3 regions of the Providencia sp. Marseille-Q8014 genome follow, and region 1 is predicted to be linked to each of the others. Evidence: riboswitches for the same ligand, from Rfam matches in the RefSeq annotation. Region 1 holds a riboswitch; each other region holds the start of a gene.
The links. Region 1 has a riboswitch for thiamine pyrophosphate ahead of thiC (phosphomethylpyrimidine synthase ThiC). Riboswitches for the same ligand answer to the same signal wherever they lie in the genome.
Positions count from the first base shown of each region.

Region 2: it holds a riboswitch for thiamine pyrophosphate, as region 1 does, so the genes downstream of both, thiD (bifunctional hydroxymethylpyrimidine kinase/phosphomethylpyrimidine kinase) here and thiC (phosphomethylpyrimidine synthase ThiC) in region 1, are expected to answer to the same signal.
Region 3: it holds a riboswitch for thiamine pyrophosphate, as region 1 does, so the genes downstream of both, thiB (thiamine ABC transporter substrate binding subunit) here and thiC (phosphomethylpyrimidine synthase ThiC) in region 1, are expected to answer to the same signal.

Region 1 covers NZ_CBCOPT010000001.1:419,587-426,893, reverse strand. The annotation lists gene ACWPW6_RS01845 (ABC transporter ATP-binding protein) at 1-269, shown strand, start outside; gene ACWPW6_RS01840 (HAD family hydrolase) at 291-953, shown strand; TPP riboswitch at 1,192-1,303, shown strand; gene thiC (phosphomethylpyrimidine synthase ThiC) at 1,504-3,453, shown strand; gene thiE (thiamine phosphate synthase) at 3,437-4,075, shown strand; gene ACWPW6_RS01825 (HesA/MoeB/ThiF family protein) at 4,138-4,896, shown strand; gene thiS (sulfur carrier protein ThiS) at 4,884-5,084, shown strand; gene ACWPW6_RS01815 (thiazole synthase) at 5,087-5,857, shown strand; gene thiH (2-iminoacetate synthase ThiH) at 5,854-6,975, shown strand; gene ACWPW6_RS01805 (hypothetical protein) at 7,084-7,307, shown strand, end outside.
Region 2 covers NZ_CBCOPT010000001.1:1,974,561-1,981,867, forward strand. The annotation lists gene ACWPW6_RS08645 (amino acid permease) at 1-322, shown strand, start outside; gene ACWPW6_RS08650 (GFA family protein) at 375-791, shown strand; gene pagP (lipid IV(A) palmitoyltransferase PagP) at 866-1,441, opposite strand; TPP riboswitch at 1,701-1,791, shown strand; gene thiD (bifunctional hydroxymethylpyrimidine kinase/phosphomethylpyrimidine kinase) at 1,843-2,640, shown strand; gene fbaB (class I fructose-bisphosphate aldolase) at 2,848-3,897, opposite strand; gene yegS (lipid kinase YegS) at 3,944-4,849, opposite strand; gene trhP (prephenate-dependent tRNA uridine(34) hydroxylase TrhP) at 5,289-6,668, opposite strand; gene baeR (envelope stress response regulator BaeR) at 6,815-7,307, opposite strand, start outside.
Region 3 covers NZ_CBCOPT010000001.1:3,358,332-3,365,638, reverse strand. The annotation lists gene ACWPW6_RS14925 (DNA polymerase II) at 1-668, opposite strand, end outside; gene thiQ (thiamine ABC transporter ATP-binding protein ThiQ) at 722-1,429, opposite strand; gene thiP (thiamine/thiamine pyrophosphate ABC transporter permease ThiP) at 1,413-3,026, opposite strand; gene thiB (thiamine ABC transporter substrate binding subunit) at 3,002-4,006, opposite strand; TPP riboswitch at 4,068-4,168, opposite strand; gene rppH (RNA pyrophosphohydrolase) at 4,282-4,815, shown strand; gene ptsP (phosphoenolpyruvate--protein phosphotransferase) at 4,820-7,066, shown strand; gene lgt (prolipoprotein diacylglyceryl transferase) at 7,142-7,307, shown strand, end outside.

The DNA of each region.
Region 1 (7,307 bases):
GGCTAAATTTACAAGGCACACTCGCTATTCGCCCTGAATCCATCTATGTTAAGGAGACAGGACGCCACTACGGCGATCATATTTCACACCCTGTTGATGCAATCATTCTTGATCATCAACTACTAGGAAACATTATTCGTTACTCAGTCAATACGGCTGCGGGTAACATGACGGTTGATTTGCTTAATCGTTCGTCTGAACGACTCTTTGAACCCGGTACTCGCCTAGAGTTAATGTTTAACAAGAATGAAATTCGTGCATTTAGTTAGCGAATCGTAAAAAGAGGCATAATGCAAAATAAATTAGCCGTTTTTGATTTAGATGAGACCTTAATTCAAGGTGATAGTAGCGTGTTGTGGACACAATACCTGTGGGATCAGCAAATTATCACAGATCCTCGCTTTGTCGAAGCGGATAAACAGATGATGGCACAATACAATGCGGGTACGCTGGATATGGCAACTTACCTGCGTTTTAGCCTACAGGCTTTAGCTGGGATCAGTACCTCACAAATTGATCTCTGGTTAGCCGATTTTGTTGACACTATGGTGGTACCGCGCATCTACCCTGAAGGGATCCGTACTATCGAAAATTATCGACAACACGGCATTCCGATCATAGTGATCTCCGCAACAGTCTCATTTATTGTGAAAAAAATCGCCGAACGTTTAGGCGCTGACGTTGTAATGGGGATCGATATAAAGCAGCAAAATGGCTGCTATACCGATGAAGTCGAAGGTATTGCGACATTTAAAGAAGGTAAAGTCAAACGGCTCCTCCAGTGGATCCGCCACCAGCCAATTACCGATGCCTATATCTATTTTTATACTGATTCCGCTAACGACCTTCCTATGTGTCAATTTGCGGATGAAGTGTTTATTGTTAATGGCGATCAAAAACTACAACGGGCAGCGGAAGAAAATAACTGGCGACAATATACGTGGCAACTTTAACCTTATTTTTAGTTTGAATACGCCATTATTAAAATATTCTTTTCCTTTAAGCCATGTATATGCCATTCCTCGAAACCATGCATATGTCACTTCCTCTAAAGCGCATATAGGAAAGCAAAGATATCCCAAGGAGCATACACACGTATGTGACTTGGGTCGCTGAGCGCAGCCAACACACTTATCGTGTGAAGGATGACAAGGAAAATGCTTGAGAATAACCCAGAGAACACTATACTGGAGTCTCTTGTCGGAGTGCTCAGTGGTGTATACCACGAGCTGAGACCGTTAATTCGGGATCCGCGGAACCTGATCGGGTTAATACCCGCGAAGGGAACAAGAGTAATCATTTAGCGCCCAATTTTGTTTATTTCGCAGCTCATATTGATATTGATGAAAAAACTCACAATATGGCGAAACTAACAGCACAGCAAAATGAAAGCGCAACATCTTACTATTACTCCATCCGAACTCCAGACAAGCAACTTTCTTACGATAAACCAGAACGCTATGCATACCGCATAATCGTTCGTGACAATGTCAGGAAATTGCTATGTCCCAAAATAATATTATCCCTACAACTGACCTTTCACCTAAAGCTGCACCTGCACGAACGCGAAAAGCGCAACGTGATGCTGCTGAAAACTTCATTAACACGGTTTCTGGCGTCTCATTCCCTAATTCCAAACGTATCTATTTAACGGGATCGAGAGAGGATATTCAGGTACCTATGCGAGAAATTCAACTCTCGCCAACACTGATTGGTGGTGATAAAGATAATCCACAATTTGAAGATAATGAAGCGGTGCCCGTTTATGATACGTCGGGTCCTTATGGTGACCCAGACTCGGAACTGAATGTCCATAAAGGATTAAAAAAGATCCGTGAAGGTTGGATCCGCGAACGTAATGATACTGTTCAGGTTGATAACCTCAGCTCTGATTTTACACAACAGCGACTCGCTGATGCGGGGCTAGACCATTTAAGGTTTAATCATCGCCCTCGCCCATTAAAAGCGATCTCTGGCAAGCGTGTCACTCAGTTACACTATGCTCGCCAAGGTATTATTACCCCGGAAATGGAATTTATCGCCATTCGTGAAAATATGGGCCGTGAACGTATTCGTGGTGAGGTATTAAGGCAGCAGCATCCAGGACAAAGTTTTGGGGCGAATCTACCGGAAAACATCACGCCTGAATTCGTTCGTCAAGAAGTCGCAGCGGGTCGTGCCATCATACCCGCCAATATCAATCACCCTGAATCAGAGCCCATGATTATCGGCCGTAACTTCTTAGTGAAGGTGAATGCCAATATCGGTAACTCATCGGTCACTTCATCCATTGAAGAAGAAGTCGAGAAACTGATTTGGTCTACTCGCTGGGGGGCAGATACCGTGATGGATCTGTCTACTGGACGCTATATTCATGAAACTCGCGAATGGATTCTACGCAATAGCCCTGTGCCTATCGGTACTGTTCCTATTTATCAAGCATTAGAGAAAGTCAACGGTGTCGCCGAAAACCTAACATGGGAAATGTTCCGTGATACGTTACTTGAACAGGCAGAACAAGGCGTCGATTACTTCACCATCCATGCAGGCGTATTATTGCGTTATGTTCCAATGACCGCGAAGCGTTTGACAGGCATTGTCTCTCGCGGTGGCTCGATTATGGCGAAATGGTGCCTCTCTCATCATCAAGAAAATTTCTTGTATGAAAATTTCCGTGAAATTTGCGAAATCTGTGCGGCTTATGATGTTTCTTTATCATTAGGGGATGGTTTACGCCCTGGCTCCATTCAAGATGCAAACGATGCTGCACAATTTGCCGAGTTACACACGCTTGGTGAATTGACAAAAATTGCATGGGAATATGATGTACAGGTGATGATTGAAGGGCCGGGGCATGTGCCAATGCAGATGATCCGTCGTAACATGACTGAAGAGCTTGAGCACTGCCATGAAGCACCATTTTATACATTAGGCCCTTTGACTACCGATATTGCACCGGGCTATGACCATTTCACATCAGGCATTGGAGCCGCCATGATTGGTTGGTTTGGTTGCGCAATGCTGTGTTATGTCACGCCTAAAGAGCATCTGGGTTTACCCAATAAAGAAGACGTTAAGCAAGGGTTGATTACCTATAAAATCGCAGCGCATGCCGCTGATCTTGCCAAAGGCCATCCCGGTGCACAAATTCGTGATAATGCCATGTCCAAAGCACGTTTTGAGTTCCGCTGGGAAGACCAATTCAACCTCGCACTCGATCCTGATACTGCCCGTGCTTATCACGACGAAACCTTACCGCAAGCTTCTGGGAAAGTTGCTCATTTCTGCTCTATGTGCGGCCCTAAATTCTGCTCAATGAAAATTTCGCAGGAAGTACGTGACTATGCGGCACAAAAAGAAGCGGGAATGGAACAAATGTCCGAAGCTTTCCGAGCCCATGGTAGTGAGTTATATCATAGCGCTGAGGTCGTGTCCGATGACAAAATTGCCTAATACACCTTTTGCCCCCACAGAACATCGACTCGGCCTGTATCCCGTAGTCGACTCTGTCGAATGGATTGATCGTCTACTCAATGCAGGCGTCACAACCATACAGCTCCGTATAAAAGATAAGCGTGAAGATGAAGTTCGTGATGATATCCAACAAGCGATAGCTTTAGGCAAAAAACATCATGCACGGTTATTTATCAATGACTATTGGCGTTTAGCCATTGAGTTTGCTGCCTATGGTGTGCACCTCGGTCAAGAAGACCTAGAAACCGCCGATCTACTTGCTATTCATCAAGCGGGGCTACGTTTAGGTATCTCAACCCATGATGAGCATGAACTCGCCATCGCAAAATCAGTGCGTCCTTCTTATATTGCGATGGGGCATATTTTCCCGACACAAACTAAAGAAATGCCGTCATCTCCTCAAGGATTAAACACGCTAAAAGCCATGGTGGAGGCGACTCCAGACTATCCAACCGTTGCTATCGGTGGCATTTCTATCGATAAAGTGCCCGCCGTACTCGCAACTGGGGTGGGTAGTGTTGCCTTAGTAAGTGCAATTACCAAAGCGGACGATTGGCTAGAGGCAACAAAAACACTTTTGCGCCTCGTAGAAAATCATTGATTACCTGAATCAAACCTACAGCATACTTTCTTGTAGCTGTAGGTGAATTCGAGGAGTTTATCATGTTAAATGATCACGAATTTATGCGTTACAGCCGCCAGCTATTGCTTGAAGATATTGGGCTAGAAGGTCAAGCCAAGCTGAAAAACAGTAAAGTGCTCATTGTTGGTCTCGGTGGTTTAGGTGCCCCAGCATCCCTTTATTTGACAGCTGCTGGTGTGGGTGAATTGTGGCTTGCTGACCACGATGAATTGCATCTCTCTAATTTACAAAGGCAAGTTTTATACGGTACCGAAGACATCCCACAATCAAAAGCTAAGCTGGCCTCAGAACGACTGCAACACCTTAATCCATTAGTGACAACCCATGTTTTACAAAAGAAATTAGATAGTCAAAGCTTATTGCCACTTGTCGAGCAAGTCGATCTAGTCCTCGATTGTTGCGATAACATGGCGACGCGTCATGCTGTGAATGAAGCCTGTGTGATAGCCAATAAAACACTCGTTAGCGGGAGTGCTGTTGGGTTTGGTGGACAGTTAATGGTGCTCGAGCCTCCTTTTAATCATGGTTGTTATGCCTGTTTATATCCAGACCAAACGGAGCCTCAACGTAACTGTCGTACCGCTGGTGTTCTTGGGCCTGTCGTTGGTGTCATTGGCACCTTACAAGCCTTAGAGGCGATTAAGCTATTAGTTGGGTTACCTTCCTCTTTAAGTGGAAAATTGCGTTTATTTGATGGCAAACAGCAACAATGGAATACATTGCAGCTAACCCCTTCTATTCAATGTCCTATCTGTCGAGAAGAAACATGCGCCTTATAATTAACGACCAACCAATGGAGTTCGAGGCGCCATTAACGGTGTCTCAATTACTTACCGCGATAGAACGTAGTACCGTTGGTACGGCTTTGGCCATTAACCAAGTTATCATTCCTCGTCATCAGTGGGATTCACACCATCTAAATGATCAAGACAATATTTTATTGTTTCAAGCTATCGCTGGAGGCTAATCATGTTAAAAATTGCCGATGTCACTTTTCAATCACGTCTATTTACCGGAACAGGGAAATTTGCCAACCCAACCTTAATGCAAGCGGCAATAACGGCATCAGGTAGCCAGCTCGTTACTATGGCGATGAAACGTGTTGACTTACGTGGCAATGACGATGGAATTTTAAAACCTTTACAAGAACTTGGCGTAAAACTACTCCCCAACACGTCGGGGGCCAAAAATGCTCAAGAAGCCATTTTCGCGGCACGTCTTGCTCGGGAAGCTTTAGGTACGAATTGGGTAAAGTTAGAAATCCACCCAGATGTCAAATACCTACTGCCCGATCCCGTTGAAACCCTTCTTGCAGCAGAGCAGTTGGTCAAAGAAGGCTTTGTGGTACTTCCCTATTGCAGTGCAGATCCGGTTCTCTGTCGACGGCTCGAAGAGGTGGGTTGTGCGGCCGTAATGCCTTTAGGTGCGCCGATTGGAACCAATAAAGGGTTAGTAACCAAGGAGATGCTACGGATCATTATCGAGCAAGCCGCCGTTCCTGTCGTCATTGATGCGGGGATTGGTGCTCCTAGCCATGCCCTTGAAGCCATTGAAATGGGCGCCGATGCGGTATTAGTCAACACGGCCATTGCCGTTGCTAATGATCCGGTACTGATGGCAAACGCATTTAGAGTTTCCCTAGAAGCAGCAGAACTCGCTCGGCAAGCCGGTCTTGCTAGACCTAAACAACATGCTGAAGCATCCAGCCCCTTAACCGAATTTTTGGGAGCACTGCAATGAGTACAAGCTTTCGTCAACGCTGGCAACAGCTCAATTGGGATGACCTTACATTACAAATCTATGCCAAAACAGCTCAAGATGTACAACAGGCACTTGCTAACGACACCCTAACACTCAATGATTTTATGGCGTTACTTTCGCCTGCCGCTCGTCCTTTTCTTGAACAGCTGGCACAGAAAGCTCAAAAGTTGACACGACAACGTTTTGGAAACACGGTCGGATTTTATGTCCCGCTATATCTATCAAATTTATGCGCGAATGATTGCACTTATTGTGGTTTTTCGATGAGTAATCGCATTAAACGAAAAACCTTAGATAAACATGAAATCATTAATGAATGCGAAACGATCCGTAAAATCGGTTTTGATAGCCTGTTACTGGTGACGGGTGAACATCAATCTAAAGTTGGGATGGATTATTTTCGTGAACACTTGCCTACTATACGCAGCTACTTTAGCTCCTTGATGATGGAAGTTCAGCCACTCGCAACTGAAGAGTATGCCGAACTTAAAGCTTTAGGGCTAGATGGCGTCATGGTATATCAAGAAACCTACCATGAACCGGCTTACCAGTTGCACCACCTAAAAGGTAAAAAGCAGGATTTTCACTGGCGATTAGAAACTCCAGACCGTTTAGGACGGGCCGGAATCGATAAGATAGGACTCGGAGCATTAATTGGTTTGTCTAATAGCTGGCGAACTGACTGCTATATGGTGGCAGAACATCTGATTTACCTCCAAAAACACTATTGGCAAAGCCGCTATTCAATCTCATTTCCGCGATTACGTCCTTGTGCTGGTGGCATCGAGCCGGCTTCTTTAATGAATGAAGCTGAACTCGTGCAACTAATTTGTGCCTTTCGTTTATTAGCCCCAGATATTGAGTTATCACTTTCCACTCGTGAATCCCCTTATTTCCGCGATCATGTTGTCCCTCTAGCCATTAATAATGTGAGTGCGGGCTCCAAAACACAACCGGGCGGCTATGCCGATGACCATGCGGAATTAGAACAATTTTCCCCACACGATAATCGTAGCGCTGCCCAAGTTGCCGAATCACTGATCCGTTCAGGATTACAACCTGTTTGGAAAGATTGGGATGGCTACCTAGGCCGTTAAATTATCAGAGATAAACTTCATGGATGAGGTTTATCCCTTTTTTAGCTACTTTTTAACTAGGCTTGTCAGTCTATACTGCATTCTCTTTCCACTATTATCAAATCCACTATGACTGCTAAAAAATGGCCTCTGTGGCTCTTTGCCGCATTATCAGTATGCTTATTGAGTGCCTGTGCGAATGTGCGTTGGCAGCATCCAACACCTTCAACAGAAATCGTCCAATTAATGATGGCGGAAATTCAAGGGGCCAGAAATATAGATGGCGAGGAATATACCGTAGAAGAGACCTTCTCTCGCTTACAGGCACAAAAAGAGATTAAGGGAACTCGCCC
Region 2 (7,307 bases), 1.6 Mb from region 1:
AGCATTTGCTTTACTGATGACATTGGTTGTGACAACGCTGGTTCTTAACTGGATTATGATTTGTGTTTCTAACTTAAAGTTTAGAGCGCAAATGAACAAACAAGGTATTGAAACGAAGTTTAAAAGTATTTGGTATCCATTCGGCAATTACCTGTGCTTAGCCTTTTTAGCGATGATTTTAATTATTATCTTAATGATGGATGGGCTAAGGATCTCGGTCTTGATCATGCCAGTATGGATTGCGGTGCTATGGATTGGTTATCAGTTCTCTGGGGCGAAGAAACAAGAAGCTGAAAAAAACAAGGCATCGACAGCTAATTAATTAGCTTCAACATCAATTAATGTAATTATTCATTTCATTGATGGGAGGCTTTATGGAGACACGATTTGCCCAATGCCATTGTGGCAGCGTTAAATTCAAAGTAACACTCACCGATGGATTGAATACCCTAAGACGATGCAATTGCTCCTACTGCCGAATGAGAGGGGCAATTGCAGTCTCTGCACCATTATCTGGTATTGAAATTCTTGAAGGCAAACAAAAGTTAACCGAGTATCGGTTTAACACACAGCAGGCTGCTCATTTCTTCTGTTCTGTTTGTGGCATTTATACCTTTCATCAACGGCGCTCAAATCCTGAACAATATGGCGTGAATGTTGCTTGCCTAGAAGGCGTTTCGCCTTTTGATTTCGAAACAGTCAATGTTATGGATGGCATAAATCACCCGCAAGATGGCGGTGGTGGTGTTGTTGGGTATTTAACTTATCGGAAAGCAACGAATCAAAAATAATGCATCAATCAAAATGGCCAGTAACAGAATACTGTTGCTGACCACTTTTGTTGTTATTTAATGAATAATACGGATTACCACTGCCAACGAAGCCAGGCAAATAACACGTTACCGTTATTATGAGTTCCTGGAATATAAGTGGCTTGAACCGCTAATCGGTCATATTCCATAGAAACTAATGGGAGTGGTAGAGGCAATGGAATATAGTAGTAGTCATCACGAGCCGTCACGCTTAACGTGAAACCTGCCCCCATTTTAAAACCATCCAGTTCGCCTGGGATCCACATTTTTTGAAAAGCATAACCTGCGATTGGCTCGACTTTGTTATGTGAGTCCATGAACGCCATAGCATATAAGGCATGCCAGTCATTATCTTCATCATAGCGATATTTACCGAGACCAAATCCCCAAGGATTTTCATTATAACTGTCGGTTTTTTCTTTATCGTAAGTAAACCGGTTATGCCATGTTAAAACAGGAATATAGATGTCGTATTGATCCGAATCCCAAGTAGTACTGACATTTCGAGTAAATTTATCCCAGAGTCCCTCAGACTCTTGAGCTGTGTTGGTGGATGACGCGAAGCAGATGGAAGTCATCATTAAAGCTGATGCTCCTACAACTTGCTGCAATTTTTTATTAACTCTCATTGTAAATCCGATTCAGGTTAATGCGTGTTTCGATGGCATTGAAGTAGATAAATATGGGTAATAAGTCTCGACTATCATGACTGATAATATGCTTATACACTTTAATTATTTTAGTTTACATAGGTGAGTTATAACAGCATTAATTGAATTTGCCTAATATTGGGCATTATCTTAATTGTCTCTGCATAATCAGCCATGTAAGGAAAGCTATGGCTGATAGGCTGGTCTGTTGCGAGAAAAAATGCGATACTTATTCAGTATTTTTGGCTCGGGGCGTCGCTTAAGACTGAGAAGCACCCGTATTACCTGATCTGGATAATGCCAGCGTAGGGAAGTCGGAAGCGTCAATGATAAACCTTCCAATAGACCACTCCTTATGCTGTGCTTAGGAGTGACATTTCATGAAAATCAATGCGTTAACCATTGCTGGAACAGACCCTTCTGGTGGCGCTGGGATCCAAGCGGATTTAAAAACGTTTTCGGCACTCGGTGCTTATGGAACGAGTGTAATGACTGCTTTGGTAGCGCAAAATACCCGAGGTGTGCAATCAGTTCACGAATTACCTGATACGTTTGTTGCTGCGCAGCTCGCATCGGTACTTAGTGATGTGCGTATTGATAGCGCTAAGATCGGCATGTTATTCAACCAAGAAGTCATTGCTGTCGTGGCGCAAGCCTTAAAGCAATATCATATTCCTCATATTGTTTTAGATACGGTGATGATCGCTAAAAGTGGTGACCCATTATTACTTCCTGACGCAATTGATGCGATGCGACGTGAGCTTCTGCCTTTGGTTTCACTTATTACCCCTAACTTACCTGAAGCGGCGGCATTGTTAGATGAACAAGTCGCGAAAACAGAAGCCCACATGCTCAGTCAAGGGCATCGATTACTAGAAATGGGGTGTCAGGCGGTTTTAATGAAAGGTGGACATTTAACTGACAGTGAAAGTCCCGATTGGTTGATTACTCCTGAAGGCGAGTGGCGCTTTACGTCACCAAGAGTGAATACGCGTCATACTCATGGTACAGGCTGCACTCTGTCTGCCGCATTAGCGGCACTGAGGCCTCGATTTGCTAATTGGCAGCAAACGATTCCTGAAGCCAAAGCATATTTACAAGCGGCGTTAGAGCATGCGGATAGCTTAGAGGTGGGGGAAGGGATCGGACCTGTTCATCATTTTCATGCGTGGTGGTAAGGTGAACCACAAAAGTGTCTTCTTATGAAGGTTCCATGTTACTGATTGACAGAGTGTGCTTGCTGGCATATTGGCTATGCTGATTGAAAATCAATTAGGAAAATTGGGTATCATTTTTCCTGATAACATAAAGCGGGAAAAGAGGTTTTTTATCCCGCTTTGTCAACAATTTTATCCTGCAATCAGAGGACGTTAGGTAGATAAAGCTTAAGCGATGGTGATGTCTTTATTCAGGTAAACATCTTGCACGGCATTGATTAACTCGACGCCTTCCTTCATCGATTTCTTAAAGGCTTTACGGCCTAATATTAATCCCATACCACCTGCACGCTTGTTGATTACAGCAGTACGAACGGAATCACTTAAATCATTTTGCCCTGAAGCGCCGCCGGAGTTGATCAGGCCCGCACGTCCCATGTAGCAGTTGGCTAATTGATAACGTACAAGGTCGATTGGGTTATCTGTTGTCAGTTTGGTATAAACGCGCTCATCAGTATGACCGAATCCAATGGCTTTATAGCCCCCATTATTTTCAGCCATTTTCTGCTTAACAATATCAGCGCCAATAGTCGCCGCGATGTGGTTAGCTTGCCCTGTTAAATCGGCACTTGCATGGTAATCAACGCCATCTTTTTTAAATGCGGAGTTGCGTAAATAAGCCCAGAGAACTGTGACCATACCAAGTTCATGTGCCCGTTCAAATGCCGCTGAGATTTCTTCAATTTGGCGACGAGACTCATGAGAACCGAAGTAGATGGTAGCACCTACAGCAACCGCCCCCATTTCAAATGCTTGTTCGACACTTGCATAGAGTGTTTGGTCATATTGTGCTGGATAACTAAGGGTTTCGTTATGATTGAGCTTAACTAAAAAAGGAATTTTATGAGCATAACGACGGGAAACGGCAGCCAGTACGCCATAGGTAGAGGCAACACAGTTACAACCGGCTTCAATGGCCAACTCTACAATATTTTTAGGATCAAAATAGAGGGGGTTAGCGGCAAATGAGGCTGCTGCTGAATGCTCAACGCCTTGATCCACAGGAAGAATAGATAAATAACCCGTTCCCGCTAAGCGACCATGATTAAATAAAGTTTGCATTGAACGAAGGACGCTATTGGGGCGGTTATTATCGATCATGACACGATCGACAAAATCAGAACCAGGTAAATAAATGCTGTCACGGGGAATGGTTTGGCAACGATGGTCAAGAAGTGTTGATGCTTCAGAACCTAACAGCTTGGCGATATCAGTCATGACTTCCTCCATTTAACAAAAGTCTAGGGGATGTTAATCATTAAATTTAAGATAACAAGCCACATTGAGGCGGTAATCGGCAGTGGATCGCTTCAGGTAGTAACTCAAAGGTGAAAGTTTCACCAGAAAGTGGCTCTCCGTCCAAATTAAATACCATTTCATGGGGGGATGAAATTTTGACCCAAGAAGTTGTTTTTTCAATTAAATGCTGATTTTTGTCATTGGTGAACAAATTCGTCAGTAGGGCGGGTATCACATCACGCGCAGGCACGATCAATAAATTCAATTTACCATCATCGATTAACGCTTCTGGAGTGAGTTGCTGACCTCCACCTGCTTGTTTACCATTGCCGATGGCGACGACTAAAGTTTCGCCTTCCCAGTTAAAATGTTCAGTTTCAATTTTACAGGTATCAGTTTTTAGGGTGTCAGGGCGTAATAGGCCGTTAATCACATAGGCCGCGCCACCGAGAGCGGATTTTAGGGCTTCTGGCGTTTCTGTGGTGATGCGTGTACCAAATCCCCCAGTGGCCATATTCATAAAAAAAGCATCATGATTCACTCTAGCAATATCGATAGCAAAAGCTTTACCTTTTACTGCTAATGCTAAAGCCGCATGGATATCCATAGGAATATTAGCGCTAGTGGCGAAATCATTCGCGGTTCCTAATGGTAAAATCCCCATAGCTGGGCGTTGTGTGTCAGGTAAAGCCATTAGCGCGCTTGATACCGCATTGATGGTGCCATCACCGCCGCCTGCAATAATGGTTTCTACGCCTTGCTTTATGGCTTCCTCAATAAAAAGAGGTAACTCACTGTTTTCCCATGGGATACGCACCCAAATCGTATGACCTTCGTCACGTAGTTGATAGATTGATTTTCTGAGTTCAGGATTGGCTGCTTGTTTGCCATTAAGAATAACGAGTGCGCGATGAAGCTTATCGATAGCCATTTTGATCCTTGTAATGAAAAAAAGAGTGATAAAAGTATAGACCCGATAGTTGGGGTAGTGGCAACTATTAAATAATCACATGGCTAAAATAAGTATAATTAACGGGGAGTTCGCAGAGGTAAAAAAAGAAATGGCTAGCTCAAGGGAGATTGAGCCAGCCAAGGAGGTGGTTCCTAGTCTTATTTTATGACTTTCTAGTTCTTCATTTTCGATTGTGACTATACGACATTGAATAGCTAATTGTTGTGATCTATTGCATAAAAATGGATATTAAATACATTTTCACGGAGAATCATTATTTATGAGAATGATTATCAATTGATAATCCTGTTTTATAAGGAAATAATATAAATTGAGGAAATAAAAAATGCTAGAAAATCAATAAATTAAATTATTGATATCTAGCATTATAATCAGAATAGATAAGTAAGTGTCTGAACTAAGCAGTAGTTGTCATTTCTGGCTGATGAGGTGAACGTGTTGTGGTGCCTGCCAGATTCCGAATCAATAAACCAAAATCGAGTTCAACATCATCGGGAACAGGAAGGTACACAATATGCCCATTTCCTGGTGCCACTTCAATTGCTTCCCCTTTACGGTTATGAAGCGTCTCAAGGGTGAACACAATATTGCCTGCGGGTGTCATTAATTCTAGGCTATCACCAACACTGAATTTATTTTTTACATCAACCTCAGCAAGTCCATTAACGCGTTTTCCTGTGAATTCGCCCACAAATTGCTGCGTTTCTGAAACTGAGTAACCGTACTCATAAGTCTGATAAGCATCATGAGTATGACGACGTAAAAAGCCTTCCGTGTAGCCGCGATGAGCTAAGCCTTCTAAGGTTGAAAGAAGGGTAGGATCAAAAGGTTTGCCTGCAACAGCATCATCAATAGCACGACGATAAACTTGCGCCGTACGTGCACAATAATAAAATGACTTTGTACGTCCTTCAATTTTCAGTGAATGAACACCCATTTTTGTTAGATTTTCGACGTGTTCAATAGCACGTAAGTCTTTCGAGTTCATGATGTAAGTGCCATGTTCGTCCTCAAAGGCGGTCATATATTCACCTGGACGCTTTGCTTCCTCAATCATAAATACTTTATCCGTTGGGGTGCCTTCGCCTAACGTAGGGGCAACATTTTTGACAGGGATAGGCTCATGCATGTGGACGATATTGCCAACCTCGTCTTCTTTACCTTCTTCGACTTTATATTCCCAACGGCAAGCATTGGTGCAAGTACCTTGGTTGGGGTCACGTTTATTAATATAACCTGAAAGAAGACAACGGCCAGAGTAAGCCATACAAAGTGCACCATGAACAAACACTTCTAATTCGATATCAGGCACTTGCTTACGAATTTCAGCAATCTCTTCAAGGGATAACTCACGCGATAGGATCACTCGCGTTAATCCCATCTGCTTCCAGAATTTTACCGATGCCCAGTTAACGGCGTTTGCTTGCACGGACAGGTGAATATCCATGTCAGGGAAGGCTTCACGTACCATCATAATTAAGCCAGGGTCAGACATAATCAATGCATCTGGTCCCATTTCAATGACAGGAGTGAGATCACGGATAAAAGTCTTGAGTTTGGCATTATGCGGCGCGATGTTAACAACAACATAGAATTTCTTACCTAACTCGTGGGCTTCTTGGATCCCTTTAGCGAGATTTTCATGGTTGAATTCGTTGTTACGTACGCGCAGGCTATAGCGAGGTTGTCCCGCATAAACGGCATCGGCACCATAAGCAAAGGCGTAACGCATGTTCTTTAACGAACCTGCTGGAGATAATAATTCTGGTGTAAACATGGTTGGTTCTCTGTCTGATGTCAAGTCAGGACTTACCCTTTAGAGGATAAGTATTTTAAAGGGAGCTGATTTTAGCGCGATTTTTCAGGAAATCAAAATATTCCCCACAAAAAGTAAGTCTAACTGACCTGCATCAATGAATAAGGCTAGACCTCATCCCACCGATAACCAAGACCATAAATAGAGCGAATAAACGTTTTTTCACTGTCGAGGGATTCAAGTTTACGACGTAAGTTTTTCACATGGCTATCAATCGTTCTATCGGTAACAATACGATGGTCATCATAAAGAATATCAAGTAGCTGATCACGAGAGAAAACGGTTCCGGCGTTATCAGACAAGAATTTCAGTAGACGGAATTCAGCGGGGGTCAATTCTAACAGCTGTTCGCCGTAGCGAACCTGAAAAGCATTTTCATCGATGACCAGTTGTGTCTTGCTTTTATCGGAGATGGGGAGACGCTGACAACGTCGTAAGATAGTTTTCACGCGTGCCACCACTTCGCGAGGGCTAAAAGGCTTACAAATATAGTCGTCAGCACCGATTTCAAGACCTAATAAACGGTCGATCTCTTCGGTTTTTGCCGTCACCATAATAATCGGTATTTCGCAAAACTTCCGCAGTTCGCGGCAAATGCTC
Region 3 (7,307 bases), 2.9 Mb from region 1:
ATAATGGCGTCAGGATCATACTGTTGTAGCCATTGATTGAGCTTTTCCAGTAATAGAGGGCGACTATTCACATAGACTAGCCGGTGCTCTTGAGTGAGTGCAGCTCCTTGCTCAGGCCCTAGCATAAACACGACATTATCACCGCAGCCTGAAAGCCCAATGGAGTATAGCTCGCCATGTTGACTGGTTTCGATATCTAGAGAAACAGCTTTAATTGAGGGGCGATAACTTTCACAAGGTTTAAGGTGATATTCACCATATTGATTTTGTGAAAACCAGACTGGTGCAGTGATAAAACGTTCCATGAGATAGCGCTCGCAAGGGCGAATATCCGCTTCTAGCAGTTTTACGCCCAGCTCTTGGCAATGCTTATCGAGATTTTGTAACTGGCGGTATTGATGGCAATAGATTGCGCACACTTTTTCACGATGAAAATCGCGCAGTTCGACGGGGCGATATGTCAAATTAGCTTGCTTGTCTAACCAAGGTTGTATTGTGGGGAGCGATGAAATAGGAATAAATGCGATGGCTTGTTGGATAGGTACAGTGACCTTGCGAGCGCCATGATCAGTCAGCAGCCAATAGCTGACTTCAACCCCTTGGCGGGTATCTTTCCAATGACGGCTGAGAATAAAGCCTTTTTCAGCAGGAGACATAAATTGAGGCATAGAGAGGCTCGCGTCAACAATTAACGAACCTACTATACGATATAGGTGGGGTTTTATACAGTATTTTTTGTAATGCCCAGTAATTCTGACGCTGGATTGCTCCCTGATAATAATGTCTTGGTGCTACCATCGTACGCAATAGCGCCATCATGAATGATCATTGTTCTAGGTGCTATTTGTAAGGCATCTTCTATATTATGCGACACCATTACCAGTGTTATGGCTTTAGATAGGCAAATTTCATCGAGTAGTAACAACATCTCATTACGTAAGGCGGGATCGAGGGCAGAAAATGGTTCGTCTAGCAACAAGATAGGCTGTTGGCGGATTAAACAACGTGCTAATGCGGCTCGTTGGCGCTGACCTCCTGATAACTGAGCCGGTAATCTATCTAAAAATTCATCAAGGCTGACCTGAGCTGCGATCAATTCGACTTGTTGTACCTGTTGTTGATTTAACCGTAAACCGGGGTGTAGCCCTAATCCAATGTTTTGCCTAACACTCAAATGAGCAAAGAGATTATTTTCCTGAAATAACATGGATACAGGGCGTTTCGCTGGGGGCGTATAGGTATGATCCTCTCCATTTAATAAAATGGCGCCACTTTTTGCTAATTGAAAGCCGCTAATGAGGCTTAACAATGTGCTTTTTCCTGCACCACTAGGCCCCATGATGGCAACTCGCTCGCCTGCTTGTATGGAAAAATTAAACTGCATATTCAGGCTATCATATTGATAATCAATTTTATTTAACTCTATCATGATCTTTTCCTGATATACGTTCGAGTAGGCTAAACAAAGCAAAACAGATTAAAAGTAGCAACATAGCGGTAACGGCACCATCATTTGTTCGATAAGCCCCTATTTGTTGATACAGGTAATAGGGTAGGGTGCGAAAATCTTCATTGCCAAATAGTGCCACCACACCAAAGTCACCAATAGAAATGACACAAGCAAAGGCAAGGGCTTGAGAGAGTGGTTTTTTTAAGGCTTTCAATTCAATGATACGTAATCGATGAACACCGCTAATACCCAATGAATGGCAAAGTGGATTATAACGCTCTGCGAGGTCTCGCATAGGGTTTTCCAATACTTTTAGTGCATAAGGGATAGCCAGTAACGCATTGGTCATTATCACTAACGCATACGGGGAGTCAGGTAGGCCGATTGTTTCATTAAATAGAATAAAAAAACCGGTGGCGAGGACAATTCCCGGCATCGCTAAAATCAATAATCCACTAAGCTCCATTGCTTGTCCTAGCTTGATTGCACGGCGTAAACGAAGTTCACGGCTGCTCCAGAGCAGCATCATTGTGAGTAAAACACACAGTAGGCCAGCACATAAGGCGATAAATAGTGATGTAGCAGCGGCTTGCCAAAGCGCGGATTGACTGAGAACATCAAGTAGACGCCCGTTTAAACCATCAACGATAATTGCTAAGAGCGGTGGCACAAGAAATAAAATAGCCGCAATAATCACAATGGCGTCACGTATGCGACGGAAATTATTATCTGAAGGATCATACCATTGAGCATGCTGACTATGGCCTATTGAAAATAGGCTGTTTATCTTTTGGCTCAGAAACATTAAACCGACACAAAAGGCAAGCTGGATTAGAGCAAGAATGGCTGCACGTCCAAGGTCAAAGTCGTAGTTTAAGGCTTGATAAATCGCAAGCTCGATAGTTGTTGCTGCTGGGCCTCCGCCAAGAGCCAGTACAGTAGCAAAACTGGCGAAGCAGAGCATAAAAATAAGTGCTGCGGTAGGCAACATCTGCCTACGCAAGTAAGGCCACTCTAAAAGACGAAACTGTTGCCATTCATTTAGGCCTAGTTGTGCGGCGATTTGACGTTGTTCTATCGATATACTCTCAAGTGATTGCAACAACATACGCGTCGCGAGTGGCATATTAAAGAAAATATGCGCGAGCAGTATGCCTTGAAGGCCATAGGGGGTGAAATGATATTCAAGGCCAACATATTGAAATACGAGAGCAAGCCAACCTGTTTTTCCGTAAATAGATAAAATACCAAACACAGCCACAAGCACGGGTAAAACGAGCGTCATAGCACAAAGACGTAATAACAGGGTCCTACCTAAAAACCTACGCCGATAAAGCGCTCTAGCAAGTATAATCGCGGGAAGAACAGAAAATAGGGCAGAGAGAAAAGCTTGCCAAAAAGTAAATCCAATGACATGCCATAAATAGCTGTCGTTAAAAATGTCGTTAACGGAGATGACGGGCGAAAAAATCCAAAGTGCACCAAAAGCCAATAGTGCAACCGTGACTAATAAACCGGAGGCTAACGCCCCCGGAATCAGCGATAAATTAATTAACGGCTGACGGCGGATTGCCATAACCGGATCCATGATTGACGTTCTTTAGCTACCTCTTGAGCACTAAACTGTAATGATTTTTTAGGCATAGGAAGAACCTTGTATACGTCAGGTAGCGGTATATCAATCACGGGATACATCCAATTGGTGGTGGGTAAGGTATTTTGAAATTCAGGGGTTAACATAAAGGCTAAGAATTGCTTAGCTAACTCAGGTTGAGAACTCGTCTTTAATCTTGCCGCAACTTCAATTTGCATGTAATGCCCTTCATCGAAGAGGGCTGCGGCATAGTTATCTTTATTATCATTAAGGATCTGATAGCCGGGTGATGATGTATAGCTAAGGACAAAATCCCCTTCACCTTTTAAAAACAAACCATAGGATTCGCTCCAACCTTTTGTCACGGTAAGGGTTTTGCTAGCCATTTTTTGCCATGCATCTGCTGACTTATCACCATAAAGTTTTTCAATCCACAACATTAAACCGAGGCCCGGTGTGCTTGTGCGTGGATCTTGATAGATAATTTTCCAAGGTTGTGTGCTATCTAATAATTCACTCATACTCTTGGGGGGATTTTTGATTTTGTTGGTGTCATAGATAAAAGCAAAATAACCATAGTCATAAGGAATAAACGTGGTGTTATCCCACGCTATGGGTAATTTCATGGTATCGGTGTTGATATCTGCGGGTGCGAATAAACCCGTCTCTTCAGCGGAAACAATAAGATTATTATCGAGGCCTAATACAATATCAGCTTTCGTTTTTTTCCCTTCCATGCGTAAGCGATTGAGGAGGGCTACACCATCTCCAAGTGACACAAGTTTGAGTTCACAACCACATTGTGCTTCAAAATTCTTTTTAATTTGTGGCCCAGGCCCCCACTCGGCAGCAAAAGAATCATAGGTATAAACAGTTAATGTTGGTTTTTCTGCCCATGCAAAATGGGCCAAACTGAGTGTTGTGAATGCCAACAAAGAGCGAAAGAGTGAATTTTTTAACATTTTATTTCCTGCGTTAGAGAGAAAACTACACAGGATTTGAGAAGGCACCTTAGCAATATTATGCTGCTGGTAGCTCAAATCCCTACGCCGGCATTGCCCGGATCAGGTTCTACGGGTTAATTCTCAGCCTAAATAACCATTTCGGCACCCCGTTGAGACAGAGGCTATTGTAGTGTCTTTGCTCATATCTGCAAACTCTATTGATATAGGTTTACCAGTTTGGGTATGTGTGAAACAATTAGCCATCTTTCAAATTTGGTTATTGAGGTAGTCTGGTGATCGATGATGATGGCTACCGCCCGAATGTAGGAATTGTAATTTGTAATCGGCAAGGGCAAGTTTTATGGGCTCGCCGTTATGGTCAACATTCATGGCAATTCCCTCAGGGGGGAATAAACCCAGGGGAATCGCCAGAACAGGCTATGTACCGTGAACTGTACGAAGAAGTTGGCCTACAACGAAAAGATGTTAGGTTATTGGCTTCAACTCGCAATTGGTTGCGTTACAAATTACCCAAGCGTTTGGTGCGTTGGGACACAAAACCTGTTTGTATTGGGCAGAAACAGCGTTGGTTTTTACTACAACTTCAATGCAATGAAGCAGATATAAACGTTCAGCGCAGTAAATCGCCAGAATTTGATGGCTGGCGATGGGTCAGTTATTGGTACCCTGTAAGACAAGTGGTCTCTTTTAAACGGGAAGTGTATCGCCGCGTCATGAAAGAGTTTGCACCCGTTGTAATGTCATTACAGGAACAAAAACCGGCACAGAGACCTGCGTTTACTCACCGTAGACGCGGGGCGAGATAAAATCATGTTGACGCGTCTACGTGATATTGTTGAAAAAGTAGCAATGGCGACAAGCTTAACCGAGGCGTTAGAAGTCTTAGTTAACGAAACTTGTTATGCGATGCAGACGGATGTTTGTTCCATTTATTTGGCCGACCATTCGCGCCAGTGCTATTACTTAATGGCAACCCGCGGGTTGAGAAAACCTAGCGGTGTTGCTATTCGCCTTGGATTTGATGAAGGGGTAGTGGGGGCGGTTGGACGCCAATCTGAAATGCTAAACCTCGCTGATATCCGCGAACATCCCGAATTTAAATACCTTCCCCAATTAAAAGAAGAGCGACTAAAAGCCTTTTTAGGTGTGCCTATTGTCTACCGTCGTCAGCTATTAGGTGTTTTAGTTGTTCAGCAGCACGAGCGGCGTTTTTTCAGTGAAACCGAGGAATCATTCATGGTGACACTGTCAATGCAACTGGCGGTTATCTTATCACAAGCTCAGGCTAAAGGCGTGTTTGGTCAGTACAGGCAGAGCCGTATTAAAGCAATTCCTGTTTCTCAAGGGATTGTGATGGCTTATGGCTGGCAAGATAGTTCACAGCCTTCATTTGACAGTATTTGTGAGGCCAGTGCATTAGACCAAAATGATGAAAAACTGCGTCTCATTACCGCTATCGAAAATGCAGCATCTGAGTGTCGACGTATTAGTAAACGCTTTATTGCTCATTCTCAAAAAGAAAGTGCGGCAATTTTCGATTTATATAACCATTTATTGCATGATCCTCAACTGAAAAATAGGCTGTTTTCCGCTATAGAACAAGGCTTTGTCGCTGAGTGGGCGGTGAAGACAGTTATTGAGGATTATGTTGAGCAATTCTCTCGTTTACGTGACCTCTACCTACGAGAAAGAGGAGCCGACCTTCGTGCATTAGGCCAACGCTTATTATTCCATCTAGATGATAGTTTATCTTCAATAGATCAATGGCCAGAACGCTTTATCCTCGTGGCCGATGAGCTAAGTGCTAGCCTATTGGCAGAAATGCCTTTAGAGCAGTTGGCTGGGGTGATCGTTCGTGATGGTGCGACACATTCTCACTCCGCTATTTTGATCCGCGCGATGGGGATCCCTGCAATCATGGGAGCAGATATTGATCCATCCCTATTGCATAACCGCTTTTTGATCCTTGATGGCTATCGAGGAGAAGTTTTTATTGAACCTGAAAATATTATTACTCAGGAATATAAGCAAATCATCGCAGAAGAGGATGTGCTTAGCCGTTTAGCGGAAGGAGCCCTTGAGCAAGAATCTGTGCTGAAAAACGGTGAATCAGTTCATATTCACCTAAATGCAGGATTAAGCCCCCGTTATGAGCAACAAATTAATGTCGCAGTTGATGGTGTTGGGCTGTATCGGACGGAATTGCCTTTTATGCTGCACAATGGTTTTCCATCAGAAGATGAGCAGAAACTGTTGTATCAAGAAATCTTGCACTTGTTTGCAGATAAACCGGTGGTACTTAGGACGTTGGATATCGGTGCAGATAAGCAATTGCCTTATATGCCTATCAGTGAAGAAAACCCCTGTTTAGGTTGGCGTGGTATACGCGTTATGTTGGATCAACCCGAAATTTTCTTGATCCAATTAAGAGCGATGCTACATGCAAACGTGTTAACAAAAAACTTGCGCATACTGCTGCCGATGATCACCAGCATCAATGAAGTCGATGAAGCTATTGCATTGATTAACAGAGCAAAAGAGGAAGTCAGCTTAGCGATCGGCCAAACGGTACAAACACCTAAAATTGGCGTAATGTTTGAAGTTCCTTCTTTACTGTTTTTGCTTCCTGAGTTAAAAGAACGAGTAGACTTTATTTCAATTGGTACAAATGACCTGACTCAGTATTTGCTTGCCGTAGACCGCAATAACACGCATGTGGCTGCTATCTACGACAGCCTTCATCCCGCAATGCTCCGCTTTTTAGCTAAAGTTTATGAAGAGTGTCATCGTCTTGATTTGCCGGTGAGTGTGTGTGGTGAAATGGCAGGACAGCCTTTAGGTGTGATAGCGTTGATTGCTTTGGGGTATCGTTCTTTAAGTATGAGTGGAAGAAGTGTACCGAGAGTTAAGTACCTTATCCGTGGGCTACAGTCTGATATGGTCGAAAAATTAGTTCCTGATATCTTAAAGGCTGAGACAAGCGAGAACATCAGGTTGATCATTAGCCAATTTATGGAAAAAAACGGGCTTGGTGGTTTTGCCCGAGGTGGGATCTAATCAGCCTTATTCACCTGCGTATGAGCTGTGCTATGATGCGCAATGATTTTAGATTAACAAATAAAGTGGGGAACGATGAGTAACAGCTACTTAGCATTTCCGGAAATTGATCCCGTAATGTTCTCGATTGGGCCAGTATCGCTTCACTGGTATGGGTTTATGTATCTTGTAGGGTTTGTTTTTGCTTTATGGCTGGCAGGTCGTCGCGCAAATAAACCTAACAGTGGTTGGACAAAAAATG